3 regions of the Streptomyces sp. NPDC090045 genome follow, and region 2 is predicted to be linked to each of the others. Evidence: riboswitches for the same ligand, from Rfam matches in the RefSeq annotation. Region 2 holds a riboswitch; each other region holds the start of a gene.

The links. A riboswitch is a leader RNA that binds a small molecule or an ion and turns the genes downstream of it on or off. The one in region 2 is predicted to bind cyclic di-AMP.
Region 1: it holds a riboswitch for cyclic di-AMP, as region 2 does, so the genes downstream of both, ACIPYQ_RS28660 (M23 family metallopeptidase) here and ACIPYQ_RS25025 (LysM peptidoglycan-binding domain-containing M23 family metallopeptidase) in region 2, are expected to answer to the same signal.
Region 3: it holds a riboswitch for cyclic di-AMP, as region 2 does, so the genes downstream of both, ACIPYQ_RS08570 (transglycosylase family protein) here and ACIPYQ_RS25025 (LysM peptidoglycan-binding domain-containing M23 family metallopeptidase) in region 2, are expected to answer to the same signal.

Annotation. Positions count from the first base shown of each region.
Region 1 is NZ_JBIVFA010000012.1:162,873-169,463, forward strand. Features, by position in the region: gene ACIPYQ_RS28645 (GNAT family N-acetyltransferase) at 1-1,915, opposite strand, end outside; gene ACIPYQ_RS28650 (HPr family phosphocarrier protein) at 2,101-2,382, shown strand; gene ACIPYQ_RS28655 (GntR family transcriptional regulator) at 2,704-3,381, opposite strand; gene ACIPYQ_RS28660 (M23 family metallopeptidase) at 3,566-4,366, opposite strand; cyclic di-AMP (ydaO/yuaA leader) riboswitch at 4,379-4,538, opposite strand; gene ACIPYQ_RS28665 (M16 family metallopeptidase) at 4,756-6,123, opposite strand; gene ACIPYQ_RS28670 (pitrilysin family protein) at 6,144-6,591, opposite strand, start outside.
Region 2 is NZ_JBIVFA010000010.1:8,491-15,081, reverse strand. Features, by position in the region: gene shc (squalene--hopene cyclase) at 1-183, shown strand, start outside; gene ACIPYQ_RS25045 (1-hydroxy-2-methyl-2-butenyl 4-diphosphate reductase) at 183-875, shown strand; gene hpnH (adenosyl-hopene transferase HpnH) at 881-1,912, shown strand; gene ACIPYQ_RS25035 (aspartate aminotransferase family protein) at 1,909-3,324, shown strand; gene ACIPYQ_RS25030 (tyrosine-protein phosphatase) at 3,343-4,134, opposite strand; cyclic di-AMP (ydaO/yuaA leader) riboswitch at 4,417-4,623, shown strand; gene ACIPYQ_RS25025 (LysM peptidoglycan-binding domain-containing M23 family metallopeptidase) at 4,628-5,605, shown strand; gene ACIPYQ_RS25020 (SGNH/GDSL hydrolase family protein) at 5,769-6,554, shown strand.
Region 3 is NZ_JBIVFA010000002.1:777,032-783,622, forward strand. Features, by position in the region: gene ACIPYQ_RS08555 (globin domain-containing protein) at 1-141, opposite strand, end outside; gene ACIPYQ_RS08560 (cytochrome P450) at 263-1,585, shown strand; gene ACIPYQ_RS08565 (transglycosylase family protein) at 1,657-2,691, shown strand; cyclic di-AMP (ydaO/yuaA leader) riboswitch at 2,971-3,143, shown strand; gene ACIPYQ_RS08570 (transglycosylase family protein) at 3,147-3,869, shown strand; gene eno (phosphopyruvate hydratase) at 4,143-5,429, shown strand; gene ACIPYQ_RS08580 (septum formation initiator family protein) at 5,530-6,018, shown strand; gene ACIPYQ_RS08585 (DUF501 domain-containing protein) at 6,066-6,591, shown strand, end outside.

The DNA of each region.
Region 1 (6,591 bases), on a different contig from region 2:
AGGGCGCGTACGGCGTCGGCGTCGGGGTCCCGCCGAGGCGGGGCCGCAGGCCCGGTGCGTCGGGAGGGGGCGGGGTGGGGGACGGGCCGCGCGCGGCGGACAGGGCTTCGACGAGCTCGCCGAGCTCCACGTGCACCACGGCCACGGGCTTGCCCGGGACCTCGGCCACGGCCTCCCGCAGGGCGTCGGCCAGGTCGTCGGCCAGCGCGTGTTCGCTCACCCAGGGAATGGCCGTGACCACGACCGCGTCGCAGTCCTCGGAGGCGAGCGCGGCGGCCAGGGCGGCCCGGAAGTCCTCCGGCGCGGCCGCCGTCGTCAGGTCCAGCGGCGGCAGCGGCCGCAGGCCCTGGGCCAGGCAGGCGTCGTAGGTGAGGACGCCGAGGGACTCGGAGTTGCCGAGGATCGCGATCCGGGGCCCGGCGGGCAGCGGCTGCGCGGCCAGCAGGAGGCCGACGTCCACCAGCTCCGTGACCGTGTCGACCCGGATGACGCCGGCCTGCCGCAGCAGCGCGGAGACGGTGGCCTCCGGCAGCCTGGTGCCGGGGACGACGTGGCCGGCCGGGGTGTGGCGGCCGCCCTTGGCGACGACCACCGGCTTGACCGCGGCCGTCCGGCGGGCGAGGCGGGTGAACTTCCGCGGGTTGCCCAGGGTTTCGAGGTACATCAGGGCGACGTCGGTGGCCTCGTCGTCGTACCAGTACTGGAGGATGTCGTTGCCGGAGACGTCGGCCCGGTTCCCCGCGGAGACGAAGGAGGACAGGCCCTCGCCGCGCCGCAGCAGCGCGGAGAGCAGGGCGATGCCGATCGCCCCGGACTGCGTGAAGAGGCCGATCCGGCCCCGCATCGGCATCGGCGCGGGCGTCAGCGAGGCGTTGAGCTCCACCTCCGGCGCGGTGTTGATCACACCGTAGGCGTTCGGTCCGATCAGCCGCATCCCGTACGAGCGCACCTGCCGCACGAGTTCGCGCTGGCGGGCCAGTCCGGCCTGGCCGCTCTCCCCGTATCCGGCGGACAGGACGACGAGCCCCTGCACCCCGTGCTCGCCGCAGGCGGCCACCGCGTCGGGGACCCGCTCGGCCGGAACGGCGATCACCGCGAGGTCGACGGGGGCGCCGATGGCCCCGATCGTGCGGTAGGCCCGTACGCCGTCGAGCAGATCGCGCTCGACGGCCTCGTTGACTGCGTAGAGGTGGCCGTGGAAGCCGCTGTCCCGGAGGTTGCGGAGGGCGGCCGCGCCCACACCGGCGCCGGAGCGGCTGACTCCGACGACGGCGACCGAGCCGGGGGCCAGCAGCCGCTGCACCGAGTGGGCCTCGGCGCGCTGTTCGCGGGCGCGCTGCACGGCCAGGGACTCGGCGGTGGGTTCGAGGTCGAGGGTGAGGTGGACGGAGCCGTCCTCGAAGCTGCGCTTCTGCTGGTAGCCGACGTCCGTGAACACTTTGATCATCTTGGTGTTGGCGGGCAGCACCTCGGCGGCGAACCGGCGGATGCCGCGCTCCCTGGCCACCGCCCCGATGTGTTCGAGGAGGGCGGAGGCGACCCCGCGGCCCTGGTGGGCGTCCTGGACGAGGAAGGCGACCTCGGCCTCGTCGGCGGGTTCCGAGGCGGGCCGGCCGTCGGGGCCGATGCGGTCGTAGCGGACGGTGCCGATGAACTCCCCGCCGATGGTCGCCGCGAGGCCCACCCGGTCCACGTAGTCGTGGTGCGTGAAGCGGCGCACGTCGCGGTCGGAGAGCCGGGGGTGGGGGGCGAAGAACCGGTAGTACTTCGACTCGTCGGAGACCTGCTCGTAGAAGCTGACGAGCCGGCCCGCGTCCTCGGTGGTGATCGGCCTGATCCGGGCGGTGCCGCCGTCGCGGAGGACGACATCGGCTTCCCAGTGGGCCGGGTACGAGGGGTCCGACTCGATGGTCATGGGGTCACCTTAAGGCCGGGAGGGGCCCGGCAGCCCCCCGCGCGGCGCATGAGGCAACCCGGGACGAATGAGTGCAAGCTGGGGAAGGTCGAACGGCGGCGGATCCGGGCCGGAGGTCGGTCGGAGCATTCGGGGCGTCGTGAGAGACTGGTCTAGACAACCGTAAGAACCTGAAGGGCATCACCATGGCAGAGCGCCGCGTCAACGTCGGCTGGGCCGAGGGCCTGCACGCTCGTCCCGCCTCGATCTTCGTCCGTGCGACGACCGCTTCCGGCGTCCCGGTGACCATCGCGAAGTCCGGCGGCGACCCCGTCAACGCCGCCTCCATGCTGGCGGTTCTGGGCCTGGGCGCCCAGGGCGGCGAGGAGATCGTCCTCGCCTCCGAGGCCGAGGGTGCGGAAGCCGCACTGGACCGCCTCGCGAAGCTGGTCGCCGAGGGCCTCGAGGAGCTCCCCGAGACCGTCTGACCCTTCGGGTTCGACCCGCGCGGTACCGCGCCGAAGCCGCGGCCCCCGATCGCCAGGGGGCCGCGGCTTCGGCGTTTGTCGTCTCGGGGCCCGCGGGCGGCGGCGCCCGCCGGAGGCCGGGGCGCCCCACCGGGCGCCGGATCGACGGAAAGCCGGTCTTCCGCACACCGCGGGCCGCACCGGAATTCAGGTCACCAGGAAATTCGGCAGGCCGGAAATCAATTCCGGCCGCGGCGTGCCCGCACCACTCCCACGGCGAATTAACACCGGCCGTGAATTCCGGCGGCAGTGCCCGACACCACCCTTTGTATACGGCTCCTGTTAATGCCGGCCGCTCGACATGTTTACGGCACGTTGCGAAGTGCTCACCGCCGGACGGAGCCGCAGCCGGTGCGCCCCCGCGGCCCGGTCGGCGTGGAGCACGGTCAGCGCCCGCGCCCGCTCCGCGTCCCCGCGGGCCACCGCGTCCACTATCGCGCCGTGCTCCGCCCAGGACTCCACGGGCCGCACCGGCGCCTCCACCACGTACATCCACGCCACCTTGTGCCGCATCTGCGTGAGCATGGCGACCAGCCCGGGGCTGCCGGAGGCCTGCGCGAGCGTCTCGTGGAACCAGCCGCCCAGGGACCGCAGGTCCTCCCCCTGCCCCCGCCTGGCCCGCTCCTGCCCCAGCCTGACCAGCCCGCGCAGCACCTTGAGGTGCGCCTCGGTGCGCCGCCGGGCGGCCCGGGCGGCCGCCAGCGGCTCCAGGAGCATCCGCACCTCCAGGAGGTCCGTGGCCTCCTGCTCGGTCGGTTCGGCCACGCAGGCCCCCGCATGGCGCCGCGTGGTCACGAAGCCCTCGGACTCCAGGGTCCGCAGCGCCTCGCGGACCGGGACCCGCGAGACTCCGTACCGGCGGGCCAGCACCTCCTCGGTCAGCCGGCCCCCCGGCTCGAACACTCCGGAGACGATGTCGTCGCGGATTGCTGTGCATACCGCGTGCGCAGGAATACGCAAGACCGAACCTCCGCCTATTTCCGACCGCCAGCCTGATTGCACGCACATGCGCGCGCTGCAACTCTATTGCAACACACGATAATTTCCGAGAGCGGCCGGAAATGCGAAACATTTGCACAGAGACGCAACACGAAGGCCCCGGCTCGGGGAGCCGGGGCCTTCGGTGAAGCGGTGCGGAACGGGGTCAGAGGCTGACGCCGTGCGAGCGCAGGTACGCGACCGGGTCGATGTCCGAGCCGTACTGCGAGCCCGTGCGGGCCTCGAAGTGCAGGTGCGGGCCGCTGGAGTTGCCGGTGGAGCCCGACAGGCCGATCTGCTGGCCCGGGGTGACCTGCTCGCCGACGGAGACGTTCAGCGAGGCCAGGTGCCCGTACTGGGTGAACGTACCGTCGTTGTGCTTGATGACGACGTTGTTGCCGTAGGCGCCGCCCCAGCCGGCCTCGACGACGGTGCCGACGCCCACCGCGTGGACCGAGGTGCCGGAGGAGGCGTGGAAGTCGATGCCGGTGTGGCTGCCGGAAGACCACATGCCGCCGCCCGCGTGGTACTGCGTGCTGACGTACGAGCCGTCGACCGGGGCGACGAAGGTGTTGAGGCGCTTGCGCTCCTCCTCGCGGGCCGCACGCTCGGCGGCGTCGCGCTCGGCCTTCGCCTTGGCCTCGGCGAGGCGCTTGGACTCGGCGGCCTTCTGCTTGGCCTCCGCCTCCGCCTGCGCCTTGGCGGCGGCGTGCTCGGCGGCGCGGTGCTGGGAATCGGCCTGCTCGGCGATGTCACCCGCGAGGTCCTCGGCGACGACCACGGCACCCAGCCCGTTCTCCGGGGCGGAGCTGCTGTGGTTGTCCGCGGCGAAGGCCGGGGCGGCGAGGGAGCCGACGACACCCGTGGTGGCGATCGCGGCGATACCGGCGTAACCGGCGGTCTTCTTGCTCAGACGGCTGGAGCCACGGTGCTTACCGGTACCAGCGGGACGACTGCCAAACGCCATGAAGGGTTTGATCCTTTCCTTCCTTCTCGCCTACCGGGTTAGCTGACGGGTTCGGAGCAGGAAGGTCTCCTACGGGCCTCCTCTTGCGAGGGGGTCCGATTCACCCCAGGGACTCATGTGGGTCCCCGGCTCCCCAGGCTCGCGCCTGACGGGGACTCGGCGATCGCTGTCCGGTGCCGCGGATGCGGCGGGCACAACTGACGGACAGCAGGGCCGACGCTAGGCGGATCATCAGTCAATCGCCAAACAGACGCGCCTTTTTGTTGCGTACGCCACACCCCATACGAGCAACCTAGCCGCCAAACGGACAAAAGGGGCTCCGGCGGTTGCGCCCGCCAGAGCCCCTGCGCGATCCGTCGGTCGACCGTCAGCCGGCCGTCACCGACAGGTCAGTTGGTGACGACCGTGACCTCACCGATCCCGAGGGCGCGCACCGGCTCCTCGATCACCGCCGCGTCGCCCACCAGGATCGTGACCAGGCGGTCCGCCGGGAAGGCCTTCACGACCGCCGTGGTCGCCTCCACGGTGCCGGTTTCAGCCAGCCGCGCGTACAACTGCGCCTGGTAGTCGTCCGGCAGCTCCTGCTCGACCTGGTCGGCGAGGGTGCCCGCGACCGAGGCCGCCGTCTCGAACTTCAGCGGGGCCACGCCCACCAGGTTCTGTACGGCCACGTCGCGTTCGGCGTCGGTCAGACCGCCCTCCGCGAGGGTGCGCAGCACCTTCCAGAGGTCCTCCAGCGCCGGTCCGGTGTTCGGGGTGTCCACCGAGCCGCTGATGGCGAGCATCGAGGCGCCCTTGCCGTCGGCGGTGGAGCGCAGCACCTGGCCGAAGGCGCGCACGCCGTAGGTGTACCCCTTCTCCTCGCGCAGCACCTTGTCCAGGCGGGAGGTGAGGGTGCCGCCCAGGCAGTACGTGCCCAGCACCTGGGCCGCCCAGACCTGGTCGTGGCGGTCCGGCCCGGTCCGGCCGATCAGCAGCTGTGTCTGGACCGCGCCGGGCCGGTCCACGATGACCACGCGGCCGGTGTCGTCCGCGGTCACCGGCGGCACCGGAAGGGCCGCGGCGGTGTTGCCCGTCCACGCGCCCAGGGTGTCCGCCAGCACGGCGTCCAGGTCGATGCCGGTCAGGTCGCCGACGACCACCGCGGTGGCGGTGGCGGGGCGTACGTGGGCCTCGTAGAAGGCGCGTACGGCGCCGGAGTCGATCCGGGCGACGGTCTCCTCGGTGCCCTGGCGCGGCCGGGACATCCGCAGGGACGCCGGGAACAGTTCCTTGGAGAGCTGCTTGGCGGCGCGGCGCTGGGGGTTGGCCAACTCGTGCGGGATCTCGTCGAGCCGGTTGCGCACCAGGCGGTCCACCTCGGCGTCGGCGAAGGCGGGGGCGCGGAGCGCCTCGGCGAGCAGGCTCAGCGCCTTGGCCAGCCGGGAGGCCGGGACCTCCAGGGAGACCCGGATGCCCGGGTGGTCGGCGTGCGCGTCGAGGGTGGCGCCGCAGCGCTCCAGCTCGGCCGCGAACTCCTCGGCGGAGTGCTTGTCGGTGCCCTCGGAGAGCGCGCGCGCCATGATGGTCGCCACGCCGTCCAGGCCCTCGGGCTCGGCGTCGAGCGGGGCGGCGAGGTTGACCTCGACCGCGATCACCTGCTGGCCCGGCCGGTGGCAGCGCAGCAGGGTCAGCCCGTTGGACAGCACCCCGCGGTCGGGGGCCGGGAAGGCCCACGGCTGCGGCTCGCCGGCCTGCGGGCGCGGGTGGAAGGTCATCGTGACGGCTGCGGTGTCGCTCACTGCTCCGCCCCCTCGTTCTCGTCGGACTCGTCGTTCTCGTCGTCGTCTGCCGCGATCGGCTCGTAGACGAGCACCGCGCGGTTGTCCGGGCGCAGTCGGGCCGCGGCCACGGCCTGCACCTCCTCGGCGGTGATGTCGAGGACGCGCTGGACGGCGGTCAGCGCCAGCTGCGGGTCGCCGAAGAGCACCGCGAAGCGGCACAGTTCGTCGGCGCGGCCGGCGACCGTGCTCAGCCGGTCCAGCCATTCGCGCTCCAGCTGCGCCTGGGCGCGCTCCATCTCCTCGGCCGTCGGGCCCTCGGCGGCGAACCGCGCGAGCTCCTCGTCCACGGCCGCCTCGATGGCGGGGATCTCGACGCCGCTGGAGGTCTTGACGTCCAGCCAGCCCAGCGAGGGCGCGCCGGCCAGGCGCAGCATGCCGAAGCCGGCGGCGACGGCCGTCTGG
Region 2 (6,591 bases):
GGCATCGGATACCTGATGGAGACGCAGCGGGAGGACGGCTCCTGGGACGAGCCGCACTTCACGGGCACCGGCTTCCCCTGGGACTTCTCCATCAACTACCACCTGTACCGGCAGGTGTTCCCGCTGACCGCGCTCGGCCGCTACCTGTACGGGGAGCCGTTCGCCCCGGGCGGGGGCCTCTGATGTCCGCCGCGCCGGAGCGGACCGAGGGGGACCGGGCCGGGAACCCCGGCCCGCTCCTGGTCGCCTGCGCCCTGCGCATCGAGCAGGCGGCGCTGCGCAGCGCCGGGCCCGGGACGGCCCGCGGCCCGGGCGGGGGCCACTCCCTGCTGCGCACCGGAATGGGCCCGCGCGCGGCCGAGCGGGCCGTCGCCCGGGCACTGGACCAGCCCGGGATGGACCGGGCCGCCGTCCTCGCCACCGGGTTCTGCGCCGGACTGGTCCCCGGCATGCACCCCGGCGACCTGGTCGTCGCCGAGGAGACCCGGGACCCGCAGGGGGCCGTCACCTGCACCGGCACCGCCCTGCTCGCCGAGGCACTGGCCCGGGCCGCACCGGGCCGGACCGTGCACACCGGCGCACTGACCGGATCCGACCACGTCGTCCGCGGCCAGGAGCGCGCGCAGCTGCGCGCCACCGGCGCCATCGCGGTCGACATGGAGTCCGCGGCCACCCTGTGGACCGCCACCCGCGGCGGGCCTACACCGGGCGGCGGCCGCCCGGTTGCGGCCGTCCGGGTGATCGTGGACGCTCCGGAGCATGAGCTCGTCCGTATCGGCACGGTTCGCGGGGGAATATCGGCCTTCCGCGTTCTGCGTGCCGTACTGCCCGCGTTTTACGAATGGCACCGTTCTTTGCTGCTCCCCAGGAGGTGAGCCAGATGGCCATGCCGCTGCGCCAGTCCATCAGGGTCGGGACCTATCTTCTCGAACAGAAGCTCCGCAAGCGTGAGAAGTTCCCGCTGATCGTCGAGCTGGAGCCGCTCTACGCCTGCAACCTGGCCTGTGAGGGCTGCGGAAAGATCCAGCATCCGGCCGGGGTCCTCAAGCAGCGCATGCCGGTCGCCCAGGCGGTCGGCGCCGTGCTGGAGTCCGGCGCGCCGATGGTGTCCATCGCGGGCGGCGAGCCCTTGATGCACCCGCAGATCCACGAGATCGTCCGGCAGTTGGTGGCGAGGCGGAAGTACGTCTTCCTCTGCACCAATGCGATGCTCCTGCGCAAAAAGATCGAGAAGTTCACGCCTTCTCCCTATTTCGCCTTCGCCGTGCACATCGACGGCCTGCGCGAGCGCCACGACGAGTCCGTGGCCAAGGAAGGCGTCTTCGACGAGGCGGTCGCGGCCATCAAGGAGGCGAAGAAGCGCGGGTTCCGGGTGACCACCAACTCCACCTTCTTCAACACGGACACCCCGCAGACCATCATCGAGGTGCTCAACTACCTCAATGACGACCTGCAGGTCGACGAGATGATGATCTCGCCCGCCTACGCCTACGAAAAGGCCCCCGACCAGGAACACTTCCTCGGCGTCGAACAGACGAGGGAACTCTTCAGGAAGGCCTTCGCGGGCGGCAACCGGCGGCGCTGGCGGCTCAACCACTCGCCGCTCTTCCTGGACTTCCTGGAAGGGAAAGCCGATTTCCCCTGCACGGCCTGGGCCATTCCGAATTACTCCCTCTTCGGCTGGCAGCGCCCCTGCTATCTGATGAGCGACGGCTACGTACCGACGTACCGGGAACTGATCAACGACACCGACTGGAGCAAGTACGGCCGCGGAAAGGACCCGCGCTGCGCGAACTGCATGGCGCACTGCGGCTACGAGCCCACCGCCGTCCTCGCCACCATGGGCTCGCTCAAGGAATCACTGCGGGCGGCCCGGGAGACGATCGGCGGCAACCGGGGCGCGTCGGCATGACCCCGGCGGAGGAAGGAGCGGGCGCCCGGGGCAAGGGCTTCGACCTCGGCGCCCTGCTCGCCGCGCGCGGAGGGGAGCGGTACGAGCTGCACGCCCGGCACCTCAACCACCAACTGCCCCGGATGCTGCACACCATCGGCTTCGACAAGGTCTACGAGCGGGCCGAGGGCGCCCACTTCTGGGACGCCGAGGGCAACGAATACCTGGACATGCTGGCCGGCTTCGGGGTGATGGGCCTGGGCCGCCACCACCCGGTCGTCCGCCGGGCCCTGCACGACGTCCTGGACGCGCAGCTCGCCGACCTCACCCGCTTCGACTGCCAGCCGCTGCCCGGGCTGCTGGCCGAGAAGCTGCTCTCCTACAGCCCGCACCTGGACCGGGTCTTCTTCGGCAACAGCGGCACCGAGGCGGTGGAGACGGCCCTGAAGTTCGCCCGGTTCGCCACCGGGCGGCCCAGGATCCTCTACTGCGACCACGCCTTCCACGGCCTGACCACGGGCTCGCTGTCGGTGAACGGGGAGGGCGGGTTCCGCGAGGGCTTCGCCCCCCTCCTCCCCGACACGAAGATCGCCCTGGGCGACCTGGGCGCCCTGGAGCGGGAGCTGCGCAAGGGCGACGTCGCCGCGTTCGTGGTCGAGCCGATCCAGGGCAAGGGCGTCCTGGAGGCCCCGCCCGGGTTCCTGCTCGCCGCGCAGGAACTGCTGCACCGGCACAAGGCGCTGCTGATCGCGGACGAGGTGCAGACCGGCCTCGGACGTACCGGGGACTTCTACGCGTACCAGCACGAGCCGGGCGTGGAACCGGACCTGGTGTGCGTGGCCAAGGCGCTGTCGGGCGGCTACGTGCCGGTCGGGGCGACCCTGGGCAAGGACTGGATCTTCAAGAAGGTCTACTCGTCCATGGACCGGGTGCTCGTGCACTCCGCGAGCTTCGGGTCCAACGCGCAGGCGATGGCGGCCGGGCTGGCGGTGCTGTCGGTCATGGAGGACGAGGAGCTCGTCGCGCACGCCCGGGCCACGGGTGACCTGCTGCGCGGGCGGCTCGCGGCCATGGTGGACGAGTACGAGCTGCTGCACGAGGTGCGGGGGCGCGGGCTGATGATCGGCATCGAGTTCGGCCGGCCGTCCTCGCTGGGGCTGCGCAGCCGGTGGACGATGCTGCAGGCGGCCCGCAAGGGGCTCTTCGCCCAGATGGTCGTGGTGCCGCTGCTCCAGAAGCACCGGATCCTCACCCAGGTCTCCGGGGACCACCTGGAGGTCATCAAGCTCATCCCGCCGCTGGTCGTGGACGAGCGGGACGTCGACCGGTTCGTCGGCGCCTTCCGCGCGGTCATGGACGAGGCGCACGGCGGGTCCGGGCTGATGTGGGACTTCGGCAGGACGCTGGTGAAGCAGGCCGTCGCCCAGCGCTGACGGCCCGCTCCGGGCGGTCTAATCCAGCAGGCGGTCGCGCAGCCGGCCGAGGGTCTCGGGCTTCAGCCCGAGGCCCTCCGCCAGGTAGGGGTCCACCCCGCCCCAGGTCTCGTCGATGGTCTCGAACGCGGCGACCAGGTACTCGGCGCGGGCGTCGAACAGCGGCGCGAGCAGCTCCATCACCTCGGGGGAGCGGGCCTCCTCGGACCCGCTGCTGCGGCGCACCCGGTAGCGGCGGTGCGGGGCGTTCGACTCCAGGTAGTCCGCCACGATCGCCTCGCGCTCGACGCCCAGCGCGAGCAGGGTCACGGCGATCGACAGGCCGGCCCGGTCCTTGCCGGCCGCGCAGTGCAGGAGGGCGGGGACGCTGTCCTCGGCGAGGGCGTGCACGACCCGGCTGTGCTCGGCGGTGCGCTGCTCGATGATCCTGCGGTACGAGTTCGTCATCCGGGCCGCGGCCTTGCCGTCGCCCAGGATCGCGCGCAGCTGGTCGAGGTCGCCGTCGCGCACCAGCCGCCAGAACTCCCGGCCGTCGGCCGGATCCGAGAGCGGGATGTTCACGTTCCGTACGCCCGGCAGTTCCACGTCCGGTCCCTCCAGCGCGTGGTCGGCGCCGTTGCGGAAGTCGAAGACGGTGTGGAGGCCGAGCGAGGCGAGGAACTCTGCATCGGTTTCGGTGGCATGTGCGAGATGTCCGCTTCGGAAGAGTCGTCCCGTCCTGACCCTTCGTCCATCAGAAGTCGGCAATCCGCCCACATCGCGGAAATTGCGCACTCCGGTCAGCTCCGGCTCCTGTATCTGCTGGGTCACGTGAGCTCCTCCGCTTCATGGTGGGACATCTGTCCGAATTAAGCTGTTTGGCGCCAACTTGCCATATCCGGAGGCGAGATCGGGCACGTCCCCGTGAGCCAGATCATACGGTGACCGTGAGTGCCTGATCGCGAATGGCGAATGGCCCCGTCGGAGCGGTTGTTGACGGCGGGTAATGGACGGAGGGTGACCGGAATTCCTCCGATTCCCCATCCCTGGGATTCCGTCAGGAAATTCACGGCTTGTTCCCTGCTGGCGCAAGGGATTACCTTCGCGATCGATCCGGGTGGATCGCCGAATCCTGCCGCCGCCCGGAAACCGCACTCGACCATTCGTGCGGCAGGAGCGGGGGAACCAGGTAAGCCGCTGTTCCGGAGATCTTTTTCGCCGGGACGGCTCGGGGTGAAGACGTACATGCGCCGTTCAGGTACGTCCGGACATCTCCAGTCCGAACCCGACAGCTCACCTCGCAGGCGCCGGAGAGGAATTCGCCATGCCTGCAAAGGGTAAGCACCGCCGTCCCAAGTCCCTTTCGATATCGCGCGGTTTCGCCGTCGCAGGCACCGGTGGCGCGGCCCTCGCACTGCCGCTGATCGGCGCCGCGGGCGCCCAGGCGGTCGGCGCCCCCGCCGCGGCGACCGCGGTGGCCCCCGTCGTGGCCCCGCAGCTCCCCGCCGCGCTGCAGGCCGCGCCCGCCGCCGCCGTGCAGAGCGCGCCGAGCGTCTACACGGTCGTGCCGGGCGACTGCCTCTCCATGATCGCCGCCGAGCGCCATCTGTCCGGCGGCTGGGAGCAGCTGTACGCCGACAACCGCGAGGCGGTCGGCGCCAACCCGTCGCTGATCCACCCCGGCCTGAAGCTGAACCTCGGCGGTGCGGCCGAGGCGGCTCCGGTGGAATCCGCTCCCGAGGCCGAGTACGCCCCCGAGGCCGCTCCGGAGTCCGCCCCCGAGACGGCGCCGAAGGCAGCCCCGAAGTCCGCCCCCAAGGCGGCCCCGAAGCCGGCCGCGAAGGCCCCCGCGCAGCAGGACTCGGCCGCCGAGGCCCCTGCCGGGCAGCAGTCGGCCGCCGGCTTCGTCGCCCCGCTCGGCGGCGGCGTCTCCACCGCGTACAAGGTCGCGGGCAGCATGTGGTCCTCCGGCTACCACACCGGCGTCGACTTCATCGCGAGCTCCGGCACCACCGTCAAGGCCGTCGGCGCGGGCACCGTGGTCTCCGCCGGCTGGAGCGGCGCGTACGGCAACGAGGTCATCGTCCAGCACGCGGACGGCAAGTACTCCCAGTACGCCCACCTGTCCCAGCTGTCCGTCTCCTCCGGCCAGAGCGTCACCGCCGGCCAGACCCTCGGCCTCTCCGGCTCCACGGGCAACTCCACCGGCCCGCACCTCCACTTCGAGATCCGCACGGGCCCCTCGTACGGCTCCGACATCGACCCGCTGGCCTACCTCCGCTCCAAGGGTGTGACCATCTGACGGCACCCGCCGTCGGAGCACGGACACGCGTGAGGCCGGGACCCGAGGGGGGTCCCGGCCTCACGTGTACTTATTCCTTATCCCCCACGTGGTAGAGATCACGGTCCGTCAACCCCTCATTACGTTGGCGTAGGTTGGTTACGGGAGTGAAGTATGGGTTCTCGTGGCAGCGACGACGACGAAACTCAAGACCATCGGCTCGTACGCGGCGATCGGGGACAGCTTCACCGAGGGCGTGGGGGACCCGGGACCCGGGGATTCTTTTCTCGGCTGGGCGGACCGGCTCGCCGTGCTCCTGGCCGATCAGCGTGACGAGCACGACTTCCGTTATGCGAATCTGGCGGTGCGCGGAAAGCTCCTCGACCAGATCGTGGCCGACCAGCTTCCGAGAGCCAAGGCCCTCGCGCCGGACCTGGTCAGCTTCTGCGCGGGCGGCAACGACATCATCCGGCCCGGCAGCGACCCGGACGACGTGGCGGAGCGGTTCGAGGCGGCCGTGGCCGACCTCGCCGGCGCGGTCGGCCAGGTCATGATCACGACCGGCTTCGACACCCGGGGCGTACCGGTCCTCAAGCACCTCCGGGGCAAGGTGGCGACGTACAGCGCGCACGTGCGCGCCATCGCCGACCGCTACGACTGCCCGGTGCTCGACCTCTGGTCGCTGAAGTCCGTACAGGACCGGCGGGCGTGGGACGCGGACCGGCTGCACCTCTCGCCCGAGGGGCACACGCGGGTGGCGCTGCGGGCGGCGCAGGTGCTCGGGCTGGACGTGCCCACCGACCCCGACCAGCCGTGGCCGCCGCAGCGGCCGCGCGGCTCGGTGGACGTGACCCGCGACAACATCCAGTGGGCGCGCGACCACCTCGTGCCGTGGATCGGCCGGCGGCTGCGCGGGGAGTCCTCCGGGGACCACGTCGAGGCGAAGCGGCCCGACCTGCTGCCGCTGTAGGCGGAAGGGGACGGGGGCGCCAAGCGGAATCCTTCGG
Region 3 (6,591 bases), on a different contig from region 2:
CTGCCGCTCCATGTCCTCGAAGGAGGCCGGGAAGAGGTCACGGATCCCGGGGTTGTGCCAGAAGAGGTGGGAGTAGAAGAACTTGACCGCGTGCTCGGCCCGCCTCTCCACCACCGCGAAACTGCTTTTCAAGATCCTCACATCCACAAAACCGAAAGTAGGAATGTCGGGGGAGGTGAGGTCAAGCGATGGGCGATCTGCGGACAGCCGCGACGAACGGGCCATATGGGATGGCGGTCCGGCGCCGGGATACGGTCGTGCCGTGCATGAGCAGACCCCCGCAGACCCCGCCGACACTCCTTCCGCCGACGCCCCTTCCGCCGAGGCGCCGACCCTCTTCGACTGGGAGTTCGCGACCGACCCCTACCCGGCCTACGCCTGGCTGCGCGAGCACTCCCCGGTGCACCGCACCAAGCTCCCCAGCGGGGTCGACGCCTGGCTGGTCACCCGGTACGCCGACGCCCGTCAGGCCCTCGCCGACCAGCGGCTGAGCAAGAATCCGGCGCACCACGCGGAGCCCGCGCACGCCAAGGGCAAGACCGGGATCCCGGGGGAGCGCAAGGCGGAGCTGATGACGCACCTGCTCAACATCGACCCGCCGGACCACACGCGGCTGCGGCGGCTGGTGTCGAAGGCGTTCACCCCGCGCCGCGTCGCCGAATTCACCCCGCGCGTGCAGGCGCTCACCGACCATCTGATCGACGCCTTCGCCGCGAAGGGGGAGGCGGATCTCATCCACGAGTTCGCCTTTCCGCTCCCCATCTACGCCATCTGCGAGATGCTCGGCGTACCGCGCGAGGACCAGGACGACTTCCGCGACTGGGCCGGGATGATGATCCGCCACGGCGGCGGTCCGCGCGGCGGGGTGGCCCGGTCGGTGAAGCAGATGCGGACCTATCTGGGCGAACTCATCCACCGCAAAAGGGATGATCTGGGCAATGACCTCATCTCCGACCTGATCCGGGCGAGCGACCACGGCGACCACCTCACGGAGGCCGAGGCCACCGCCATGGCCTTCATCCTGCTTTTCGCCGGTTTCGAGACGACCGTGAACCTCATCGGCAACGGGGTCCACTCCCTCTTCATGAACCCCGGCCAGCGCGAGCGTCTCCAGCGCTCCCTCGCCGCCGGCGAGACCGGGCTGCTGGCCACCGGGGTCGAGGAACTCCTGCGCTACGACGGCCCCGTGGAGCTGGCGACGTGGCGGTTCGCCACCGGGCCGCTGACCCTCGGCGGGCAGCGGATCGAGGCCGGGGATCCGGTCCTGGTCGTCCTCGCGGCCGCCAACCGCGATCCCGAGCGGTTCGCGGAACCGGATACGCTCGACCTCTCCCGGACCGACAATCAGCACCTCGGGTACGGGCACGGCATCCACTACTGCCTGGGTGCCCCGCTCGCGCGACTCGAAGGGCAGACGGCACTCGCCACCCTGCTGACGCGCCTGCCCGATCTGGAACTCGCCGTTCCGACCCAAGACCTGCGCTGGCGTGGGGGGTTGATCATGCGAGGGCTTCGTACTCTTCCCGTTCGGTTCACGGCTCAAAACACTTGCGCGGCTTCTGATGAAAAGTCAGATCCCGCTTGAACTTGTGACAATCGTTCGAAGGCCGCTAGGTTCTGCCGTTACCTTGTTGTTATGCGAAAGGTGCACGCCTCATGCGTTCCGGGAACGGCCGCCACAGACGCCCCCGCCAGGTCCCCGCGCTGGTAGTCACGGCCGGAGTCACTGGCTCCGCGCTGGCTCTGCCGCTGCTAGCCGCCACCAATGCCACCGCTGCCGACACCGCGACCTGGGACAAGGTCGCCGAGTGCGAGAGCGGCGGCTCCTGGAGTGTCAACTCCGGCACCGGTGCGTACGGCGGGCTGCAGTTCACCCAGGAGGAGTGGAAGGGCGCCGGCGGACTCGACTTCGCCGAGCGGGCCGACCTCGCGAGCCGGTCCCAGCAGATCGCCGTGGCCGAGCGCGTGCTGGCCTCGCAGGGCCCGCAGGCGTGGCCGCTGTGCGGCACCTCGGCCGGACTGGAGCAGAAGGGCCCCGCCGCGAAGGTGGACCCGGGCCTGCCCGGCACCTCCGGCCCGATCGCCCCCTCGCCGTCCCGCCCGGACGACGCGGTGCCGTCCACCACCGGCGGCGAGAAGGCCAAGGACTTCGGCGCCCCGACGCACGCGGCCCCCAGCCCGACCGGCAGCCCCTTCCTCATCCCCGAGGCGCCGTCGGTCGGACTGCCCGTCATGCCGGCGCCGGACGCCCCGACCACGCCTCCCGTCGACCCGTCCCAGCCGGTGCTCCCGGGCACCCCGGGCACCACCCCGCTGCCGCCGGTCGACCCGACGGCCCCGACCCTGCCGGTGGACCCCTCGGCGCCCACGACCCCGCCCGCCACCCCCGGTGCGACTCCGGCGGACCCGGCCGCCCCGACCGCTCCGGCGACCCCGGGCGCCACTCCGCAAGGCGCTCCGGGCGAAGGCGGCGGCAAGCACCGCGGCGCGCCCGCGGCCGAGACCCCGGTCCCGTCTGACGCCGCGTCGAAGCCCACGTACACGGTGCAGGAGGGCGACAGCCTGGCGACCATCGCGAACGCCAAGGGAGTCAAGGGCGGCTGGAACGGGCTCTACGAGGCCAATGAGCAGGTCATCGGCGAGGACGCCAACCTGATCAAGCCCGGACAGAATCTGGATCTAACCACGTAATATGGACACTTCGGCCATCCGGAAAGACCTGATTGTCGGTTATCTGTAAGTGAGACATGTGTCTCTTCCGGTCAACTGGCGTGTCCCGCCCCGGGGCTTCCGCAAACCCCGCCCTCACCTGCGCAAACGCCCCTGCGGGGAGCGCAAGTAGGGGCCCCCTCTCCCCGATGTTCCTCGTTGAACATCGGGGAGAGACCTGTCTACCTTCTGAATCGCCCGCCACCGCGGGCTCCTTCGACCGCATCGCCGAATCCTGCCGGCGGACGGGGGGAACAGTCGTCGCGTCAAGCGCCGAAGGCAGGAGCGGGGGAACCAAGGTAGGTGCCGGGAGCGGCCGTTGAGAGACGGTCACGCCACCGGCTAGGGGTTAAGACGTGCGCTAGGTCGCACGGCCGGGCAACTCACTCGCCCGAACCCGACAGCTCACCTCGTAGGCGTCGGTGAGGAGAATCTCCATGCTGCTTTCCGGCAAGGGCAAGCACCGTCGCGGCACTGCCATTCAGCGGTCTGTCCGCATCGTCACGCTCGCCGGTGTCGCCGGTGTGGCCGTCGCCGCCCCCCTGATGGCCGCGGGCACCGCCAGCGCCGCCACCGCGTCCGAGTGGGACAAGGTCGCGCAGTGCGAGTCCGGTGGCAACTGGTCCATCAACACGGGCAACGGCTACTACGGCGGACTGCAGTTCTCGTCCTCCACGTGGGCCGCATTCGGTGGCAAGTCGTACGCCGCGCAGGCCAACCAGGCCTCGAAGGCGCAGCAGATAGCCGTCGCCGAGAAGGTCCTCAAGGGCCAGGGCAAGGGTGCCTGGCCGCACTGCGGCAAGGGTCTGTCGAACTCCTCCTACACCGGTGGCGGCACGGAGACCTCGACGCAGAACAAGCCGAAGGCCGACTCGAAGAAGACCGAGCAGAAGTCCACCCCGAAGGCCACCCCGAAGGCGACGCCGAAGAAGGAGACCCAGCGCTCCGAGGCCCCGACCACCCGCTCCGAGCGCCCGGCCGCCCCCGAGGCCCCGAAGACCGGCAACGGCTCGTACGAGGTCAAGCCGGGCGACACCCTGGGCACCATCGCCGAGGCCAACGGCGTCAAGGGCGGCTGGGAGAAGCTCTTCGAGCTGAACAAGGACATCGTCTCGGACGCCGACCTGATCTTCCCGGGTCAGAAGCTGAAGCTCAGCTGAACACTGCGGCAATAGCCGCAGCTGCGTACGCAACGCACAGCGTTCCCCCCGCCCGGCGCGTCTCCCCCCACGCGCCGGGCGGCGGTGTGCGTACCGGGTGACGGGCGATATCCGGAGACCTATGTCCCGGAAGAGGGGTATTCGGTCCCTTTTTCGTCCCAGGGGTCGGGCGGTCGGGCGGCCGAGTGCTCCGGGCCGGTTAGGCTCTAAGCGGCAGGGCCGTCCCACGGCCCGACACGCCACCGCACACCCAGCGTCACATCCCAGAAGGAGATGCTCGTGCCGTCCATCGACGTCGTCGTAGCCCGGGAAATCCTGGACTCCCGAGGCAACCCCACGGTCGAGGTCGAGGTGGGCCTCGACGATGGCAGCACCGGCCGTGCTGCAGTTCCGTCCGGCGCCTCCACCGGTGCATTCGAGGCCATCGAGCTCCGTGACGGTGACCCCAACCGTTACTTCGGCAAGGGTGTCGAGAAGGCCGTCCTCGCCGTCATCGAGCAGATCGGCCCGGAGCTCGTCGGCTACGACGCCACCGAGCAGCGCCTGATCGACCAGGCCATGTTCGACCTGGATGCCACCGACAACAAGGGCTCCCTCGGCGCCAACGCCATCCTCGGCGTCTCCCTCGCCGTCGCGCACGCCGCGTCCGAGGCCTCGGACCTTCCGCTCTTCCGTTACCTCGGCGGTCCGAACGCGCACCTGCTGCCCGTTCCGATGATGAACATCCTCAACGGTGGGTCGCACGCCGACTCCAACGTGGACATCCAGGAGTTCATGATCGCCCCCATCGGCGCGGAGTCCTTCTCCGAGGCGCTGCGCTGGGGTGCCGAGGTCTACCACACCCTCAAGAAGGTCCTGCACACCAAGGGCCTCTCCACCGGCCTGGGCGACGAGGGCGGCTTCGCGCCGAACCTGGAGTCCAACCGCGCCGCGCTCGACCTCATCGTCGAGGCCATCAAGCAGGCCGGCTACACCCCGGGCAAGGACATCGCGCTCGCGCTCGACGTCGCCGCGTCCGAGTTCTACAAGGACGGCAAGTACGAGTTCGAGGGCCAGTCCCGCTCGGCCGCCGAGATGACCGACTACTACGCCGAGCTCGTCGAGGCGTACCCGCTGGTCTCCATCGAGGACCCGCTGTTCGAGGACGACTGGGCCGGCTGGAAGACCATCACCGACCGCCTGGGCACCAAGGTCCAGATCGTCGGTGACGACCTGTTCGTCACCAACCCGGAGCGTCTGGCCCGCGGTATCGAGGAGGGCTCCGCGAACGCCCTGCTCGTCAAGGTGAACCAGATCGGTTCGCTGACCGAGACCCTGGACGCCGTCGAGATGGCCCAGCGCAACGGCTTCAAGTGCATGATGTCCCACCGCTCCGGTGAGACCGAGGACGTCACCATCGCCGACCTCGCCGTCGCCGTGAACTGCGGTCAGATCAAGACCGGTGCCCCGGCCCGCTCGGACCGCGTCGCCAAGTACAACCAGCTGCTGCGCATCGAGGAGATCCTCGACGACGCCGCGGTGTACGCGGGCCGCAGCGCCTTCCCGCGCTTCAAGGGCTAATCACCCCCCTGAGGGGCTGGCCTCCGTACGTCCCCGCACTCGGTCCCGTACCGTGTGCGGGGACGTATTTGCGTAGTGCGTACACAGGGGAGGCGGACCAATGGCCGGGAACCGGGATCGGTTCTCCACCTTCTCCACCGCGACCAGGCTCAAGCAGCTCGGTGAGCGGACCGCCGCCCACGTCTACCGCTCGCAGTCGCGCCGTCAGGTCCGCCGCAGCCGGCTCACGGGCCGGGCCGCGCTCCTGGTGCTCGTCCTCTGTACCCTGGTCGTCGCCCTCGCGTACCCGATGCGCCAGTACGTCTCCCAGCGCACGGAGATCGCCGAGCAGCAGCGGGCGGCCGCCTCCGCACGGGAGCGCCTGGAGCGGCTGCGCGACGAGAAGGCCCGCTGGCAGGACGACGCCTACGCGGAGCAGCAGGCGCGCAGGCACCTGCACTTCCTGCGGCCGGGGGAGATCGGCTACATCATGAGCGACCCCGGGGCCCAGCCCGCGGAACCGCACCGGACCGGCCAGGCCGGCTCCGACCGGCCCTGGTACTCGAACGTCTGGGACGGCGTCGACAAGGCCGACCGCCCCGGCGACTGAACCAGTTCCATCCGTCATAGAACCGAACGAAGAGACTTCCTCCAGGCATGCAGACGCCCCCGCCCCAGACCGACCGGACCGAGCCGACCGACGCGGACATCGAGGCGTTCGAGCAGCAGCTCGGCCGCCCGCCGCGCGGGCTGCGCGCCATCGCGCACCGCTGCCCCTGCGGGCAGCCGGACGTGGTGGAGACCGCCCCGCGGCTCCCCGACGGCACCCCCTTCCCGACGCTGTACTACCTGACGTGCCCGCGCGCGGCCTCCGCCATCGGCACGCTGGAGGCCAACGGCGTGATGAAGGAGATGCAGGCCCGGCTCGCCGAGGACCCGGAACTCGCCGCCGCCTACCAGGCCGCGCACGAGGACTACATCCGGCGCCGCGACGCCATCGAGGTGCTCCAGGGCTTCCCGAGCGCCGGCGGGATGCCGGACCGGGTCAAGTGCCTGCACGTGCTGGTCGGCCACTCCCTGGCCGCGGGCCCGGGCGTGAACCCGTTCGGCGACGAGGCCCTGGCGATGCTGCCGGAGTGGTGGGCCAAGGGCGCGTGCGTCACCCCGTGCGGGGAGAAGAAGG